Regions from separate parts of the Salinivibrio sp. PR919 genome, predicted to be linked through region 3. Evidence: predicted binding sites of a transcription regulator. Region 3 holds the regulator's gene; each other region holds the start of a gene.

Region 1 (2,276 bases), on a different contig from region 3:
GCAAGTTCTTGTTCAAACGTACTATCATCGCGATAAGCGCGATACACAACCCCCATTCCACCGCGGCCAATCTCCTCACCGAGACGATATTTATCCAATGTAGTATTCGGTTCAAACAGCTGTGATGCGATGAAAGATTGAGCCCCATCTGACCAAATTTGGCTCAGCAATGGCTGTGTATCGCAATGATAGAATGGCAAGAGTTGTGCGTATTGAGAGGGAGACGTGACTTTCAACCGACTTAACCATACTTCCTGTTCTTCCTCGGACAAATCGAGAAAATCATAAACAAGCTGCGTCTCAGCCCCACCAAATTGCACAATAATCGACCAAGCCTATGAATTTAAGTGGTTATTCTAATTATTTGCAGAATTATTAAAAGTTAATTCACCCCAACGCCAACCAAAATCCGACCCCGATCATCAGGGTGCCGGCGATTCGGTTCAGCAATTGCACATTGCCCTTTTGCTGCAAAAACTGACGCAAGGTACGCCCACCGCTGGCATATAGCATTAAACAACTAAATTCCGTGCAAAGGATGATCAACACCAGCACGCTCAACTGGCTGGGGAGTGACATTGCAGGGTTAATAAACGGCGGCAACAGCGAGATCATAAACGCCCAACCTTTTGGGTTGGCAATGGCGGTAACAAAGCCTTGCGCGGCCAACGACAATGCCGAGGCTTCATTGGGGGTATCGTCATCATCATTTGGGATCGCCATCTTGCCGCGAGAGCGCCACATTTGTACGCCTAAATACGCCAAGTACACACCACCGACATATTTAAACACCTGAAACACCGCGGGATAGTTCAGCATCACCGTCGCCACACCAATGACAGAGGCGATCGCAACCAGCCCCACGCCGATAAGCTCGCCCCACATCATATGTAAGCTACGCTTAACGCCAATTGTCATGCCAAGGGTCATCGATAATGTCATGCACATGCCGGGCGTGACCGACACGAAAAAAAAGGTAGGGATGAACAGCGTCAGCATGGTGGTATCAATTAAAAGCGGAGACATAAAAACAACAGTCTTAACAGTTAGGTACAGGAGCTGTCAGTTAACGCGCTTTGCCTGCAGAGATCAAGCCCTTCGCTCACTTTATAACCGGACGGTTAGACTTATTGCCATTTGGACGTCTAGAAGTAAAAATATCCATTGACTTGTTTTTAACGAACCCATAGCATCAATAACCAGAGAGACCCGACAGCCAAGGTGCAAGGCGCTGGACAGCTGCGAGATGTCATAAGATTTATCGCTAAGGACATGTGATGATTGAGATAAAACAACTCAACAAGGTATTCGAACTCGGGGAGCGCCGAATTCATGCCCTTAAAGACATCAATTTATTTATTCCGAAAGGAAAAGTGTTTGGTGTGATTGGCGCCTCTGGCGCGGGCAAAAGCACGCTGATCCGGATGGTTAACCTGCTTGAGCGCCCAACCAGCGGCTCAGTGACCGTGGGCGGCGTCAACCTTACTGCGTTACCCAACCGCGAGTTAACCCAAGCGCGCCGTAAAATCGGCATGATTTTCCAACACTTTAACCTGCTGTCGTCGCGCACCGTGTTCGACAATATCGCCCTGCCGCTGGAGCTCAGTGGTACGCGCCGCGATGAAATTGAAACGCGCGTCAGCGAGTTGCTCGATTTGGTCGGCTTGGTCGATAAGCGTGATGTGTATCCTGCCAGCCTCAGTGGTGGACAAAAGCAGCGTGTCGCTATCGCTCGCGCGCTGGCGCCAAGCCCAAATGTATTGCTCTGTGATGAAGCAACCAGCGCATTGGATCCGGCTACAACCCAATCAATTTTGTCGTTGCTGCAAACCATTAATGAAAAACTCAACCTCACCATTTTGCTGATCACCCACGAAATGGATGTGGTGAAGCGCATTTGTCATGACGTGGCGATTATTGGTGATGGCGAACTGGTTGAGTCTGGCCCCGTAGGCGATATTTTTGCTCATCCTAAATCCGAGTTAGCGAAAAACTTTATTCGCTCCACCTTGGATTTATCGGTGCCACACGACTACGCCCAACGCTTACAAAAAGACTACTTTAAAGGCAGCTATCCGCTGGTGCGTCTAGAATTTACAGGCGCCACCGTCGACGAGCCACTGATCAGCCAGATGTCGCGCTTATTTAATATTGATATCAGCATCTTAAGCTCTGACATTGATTACGCTGGCGGCGTGAAATTTGGTCTACTCTTGGCGGAGATTATGGGCCCGAAAAGTGCCGTTGATGATGCGATTCACTACCTAAACAAACAC
Region 2 (2,276 bases), on a different contig from region 3:
GCACTTCACCAGCCCAAATCGACCATTAGTCGGCGACTGGCACAATTAGAAAGTGACCTTGGCCAAGCGTTAACCCAACGGCAGGGAAATCGCTTGGTACTCACTAAAGCCGGCGAAACCTTTTCGCGCTATTGCTCGCAAATTTTGGCCCTGGCAGAGGAAAGCCAAGAAGCCATTCACGGTCTGAATAATGAGCTAAAAGGGCCAATTGAAGTCATTTGCCATCCGGCGCTCATGCGTGGCTGGGCTGGCCCTTTACTGAATCATTTTTTAACCGAGCATCCCAAAGTGTCCATCACTTTAACCAGTGAGCTGAGTGCACAGCGTATCCAAGCGGCTGATATTGTTATCTGGGCCGACGATGTGATGGTCCCCACTAACTGTCGCACCCAAACACTGGGTCACTGGCACTACGGCATTTACGCCTCGCCCGCGTATGTGCAGGCACATGGTCCGTTTTCACACCCCTCCGCGTTGGATGATCACGCTTGGCTGGATGTATTTGCGCTCCGCCGACGTGGACTCACGCTGTTTCATTCCCATCAGCCTCCCTATCATTTGAGCGCGCTTCCCAGCCGGTTTAACTGCGATATGGTTGCGATTCAAATCGATGCCATTGCCAACGGACAAGGTGTGGGCCTACTACCTACATGGAATGCTGAAGGGTATCAGGCGCATCACCCAGACAAGATTATTCGCTGTTTGCCACAATGGCAGTCAGCCGCGATACCGATTCGATTATATAGCGCCTCAGGGAGGCTGCCTTTGCGCATAGATACACTGGTGGAGCGGTTTATCACTCGCGCTCCCAAAGCGTGGACAGAGGCTCAGATGGCCGATGATGTTATGCCTGCAGCCGTCGAATAACGCCTCATGGCGCAATCGTTTGCTATACCTAAATGCATGACGCTATGCATCAACTTGCTTGCGTTTGTCACAATTACGAATAGAATAGACGTCTAGAAGTTAAAACATCTGAGATGATCGGCGATCGATTTCGCCTCGTATCGTCGGTATCCTTGATAAACAATGAGAGTGTCACATGGCTAAGCACCTGTTTACTTCAGAGTCTGTCTCTGAAGGCCATCCAGATAAAATCGCAGACCAAATTTCAGATGCCGTTTTGGATGCAATTCTTGAGCAAGATCCAAGAGCGCGCGTTGCCTGCGAAACTTATGTAAAAACCGGCATGGTAATGGTCGGCGGCGAGATCACCACCTCAGCGTGGGTCGATATTGAAGAGCTGACACGCCAAACGGTTCGCGACATTGGCTATGTACACTCAGACATGGGCTTTGATGCCAACTCGTGCGCGGTTCTCAACACCATTGGTAAGCAGTCACCAGATATTAACCAAGGTGTTGACCGTGCCGATCCCAAAGATCAAGGCGCAGGCGACCAAGGCATTATGTTTGGTTACGCAACCAACGAAACCAATGTCCTTATGCCTGCCCCGATCACTTACTCGCACCGTTTGGTCGAGCGCCAAGCGCAAGCGCGTAAAGATGGCACCCTAGATTGGTTGCGTCCAGACGCTAAAAGTCAGGTCACTTTTGCGTACGACAACGGCAAGATCGTCGGCATCGACGCAGTTGTACTTTCTACTCAGCATTGCGACAGCGTCTCTACCGAAACTCTGCGTGAAGCGGTGATGGAAGAGATTATCAAGCCAGTTCTGCCCGCAGAATGGCTGACCAAAGAAACCAAATACTTCATCAACCCAACCGGTCGTTTCGTGATTGGTGGCCCAATGGGCGACTGTGGTCTTACTGGCCGTAAAATTATCGTCGATACCTACGGCGGTGCAGCCCGTCACGGTGGTGGTGCATTCTCCGGTAAAGATCCATCGAAAGTTGACCGCTCAGCCGCCTATGCGGCACGCTATGTGGCGAAAAACATTGTCGCTGCCGGTCTGGCGGACCGCTGTGAAATCCAATTGTCTTACGCGATTGGTGTCGCCGAGCCGACTTCTATCATGGTCGAAACCTTTGGTACCGAAAAAGTGGCCCCTGAAGTCATTATCAAGGCGGTGCGTGAAAACTTCGACTTGCGCCCATACGGTCTGCAGGAAATGCTAGATCTGCTACAACCGATTTATAAGCAAACCGCCGCATACGGTCACTTTGGTCGTGATATTTTCCCTTGGGAGAAAACCGACAAAGCCGAGCTATTGCGCGAATTTGCTAAACTTGGTTAACCTTGGGCTAACGCTCATTGTGCGCAAAGAAAGGAAGGGAAGCAGCGGCTTCCCTTTTTTTAATCACCCATGTGTTGTG
Region 3 (2,276 bases):
CGCGACGACATCAATAAGTACAAGCAATTGTTTGCTAACAATACCGACAAACGTACCCTCGAAGATGTGATTGAGGGCGCCGATTTGTTTGTGGGTGTGTCAGGGCCAGACTTGCTCTCGCCAGAGGCATTAAAACTGATGGCCGATAAGCCGGTTGTTTTTGCCTGCTCGAACCCAGATCCTGAAATTAATCCAGAGGTCGCGCATCAAGTCCGTGATGATTTGATCATGGGAACAGGGCGCTCTGATTATCCAAACCAAGTCAACAACGTACTCTGCTTCCCGTTTATTTTCCGTGGCGCGTTGGATGTGCGTGCCAGTGAAATTAATGATGCAATGAAACTGGCAGCCGTCGAGGCGATCCGTGGTTTGGCGAAAGAGCCTGTCCCACAGTCGGTATTGGACGCGGCAGGTGTTGATGCGCTGCATTTTGGCCCGGATTACATTATTCCTAAGCCAATGGATGCACGCTTATTGCCACGCGTGGCTCGCGCGGTGGCACTTGCAGCGGTTGAAACTGGCGTCGCCCGTATCGAGATGCCAGACAACTATATGCTCGACAAGGCATAATGCATGAGCGTTAGGAAAAGCGCGGTGTCATAAAGCCTGAGAAGGCTGTACTGAGCACCTATGATGACAGAAAACCCGCCAATCGGCGGGTTTTTTTAGTATTCGCTATCGTCGAACTCGATACCTAGTTCTTTCATGATCTGACGCGCTTCAGCAGGAATGCTGTCAGGCTTGTCTTTGCGAATATCGTCATCGGTTGGCAATGGCTGGCCGGTATAAGCATGCAAAAATGCTTCACACAGCAGCTCACTGTTGGTCGCGTGACGCAGGTTATTAACCTGACGGCGTGTCCGCTCGTCAGTGAGAATTTTTAAAACTTTAAGTGGGATAGAAACGGTGATTTTTTTCACCTGCTCCTTTTTCTTACCATGCTCGGCATACGGATTAATGTAATCGCCGTTCCACTGCGCCATGTCTCACCTATCTTGATTATTGAATACCCAGAATGATGCTGCGGAGATTCTAGCTATATTAACCGCCACATGCAAAGCTGTATAGACGTCTAGAAGTGTTGACGTCTCAAAAAGTGCAGGGTAAGGTGAGGATAACAACGCTGGCTCGCGCACCACATCGCAAGGATGAACCATGACCCGAAAAAAAACTGACACCATCGCTGTAAGAACTGGCATTGGCACCGACACGCAACATCATGCGGTGGTCCCCCCTTTATATCTCTCGACCAATTATCGCTTTCCCGCGTTTGGGGATGTGCCCACCTATGACTATGCACGCGGAGGGAATCCGACCCGCGCGCAGTTAGAGCAAGCATTGACTGATCTAGAAGGAGGCGCAGGTGCGGTGGTAACCAACTGCGGGATGGCCGCGATTAATTTGGTGTTATCGCTATTGAATGCGGGTGACAAAATTGTGGCCCCACATGACTGTTATGGTGGCACGTACCGGTTGCTTGAGTCCCGAGCCAAGCAGGGAATTTGGCAGGTTAAATTTGTCGATCAATCCGACCCAGACGCCTTGGCGAGCGCTTTGGCAGAATCGCCAAAGTTGGTACTGGTGGAAACCCCATCGAACCCCTTGCTGCGCGTGGTCGATATTGCTGATATTTGCCAGCAAGCGCATCAAGTCGGCGCTTGGGTGGTGGTCGACAACACTTTTTTATCTCCCGCTTTACAGCAACCTCTTGCGCTAGGGGCCGACATGGTGGTGCATTCGACCACCAAATTTATTAATGGTCATTCTGATATTGTCGGTGGCGCGGTGATCGCAGCAACCAGTGAGCTTGCCGAAACCTTAGCGTGGTGGGGCAACTGTATAGGCGCCACGGGCAACGCGTTTGACAGTTATATGACATTGCGAGGGTTGCGTACCTTAGGCGCACGGGTTAAACAACACCAGCAAAACACGCAAGCGGTACTCGCCTATCTGCAAACGGTTCCTGCTGTGCGCCAACTCTATTATCCGGGACTCGCTACCCATCCGGGTCACGAAATTGCTGCCCGTCAGCAATCAGGCTTTGGTAGTATGCTGAGCTTGGAATTGGATACCGACAGTGACGGGGTGGCGCGTTTTATCGCAGGCCTTTCGCTATTTGCTTTAGCAGAGTCGTTAGGCGGTGTAGAAAGCTTGGTCACACACCCAGGCTCCATGACACATCGGGCGATGAGTGATGTGGCGCAAGCGGAAGCGGGTATCGCACCGACTTTGCTGCGCTTTTCAATCGGACTGGAAGATGCGGATGATCTCATCGC

Evidence for each region. The regulator MetJ, encoded in region 3, represses methionine synthesis genes. The targets are predictions, from matches to a motif close to TTAGACNTNTANANGTCTAA.
Region 1: metN (methionine ABC transporter ATP-binding protein MetN) is a predicted target of MetJ. The motif match lies at 1,138-1,157, and genes of this name have one in related genera.
Region 2: metK (methionine adenosyltransferase) is a predicted target of MetJ. The motif match lies at 952-971, and genes of this name have one in related genera.

The regions. Positions count from the first base shown of each region.
Region 1 covers NZ_MUFL01000019.1:2,650-4,925, forward strand. The annotation lists gene BZG83_RS05380 (serine/threonine protein kinase) at 1-320, opposite strand, end outside; gene BZG83_RS05385 (LysE family translocator) at 388-1,011, opposite strand; gene metN (methionine ABC transporter ATP-binding protein MetN) at 1,278-2,276, shown strand, end outside.
Region 2 covers NZ_MUFL01000024.1:15,643-17,918, reverse strand. The annotation lists gene BZG83_RS06595 (LysR family transcriptional regulator) at 1-867, shown strand, start outside; gene metK (methionine adenosyltransferase) at 1,043-2,197, shown strand.
Region 3 covers NZ_MUFL01000015.1:4,300-6,575, reverse strand. The annotation lists gene BZG83_RS04420 (malic enzyme-like NAD(P)-binding protein) at 1-570, shown strand, start outside; gene metJ (met regulon transcriptional regulator MetJ) at 666-983, opposite strand; gene metB (cystathionine gamma-synthase) at 1,156-2,276, shown strand, end outside.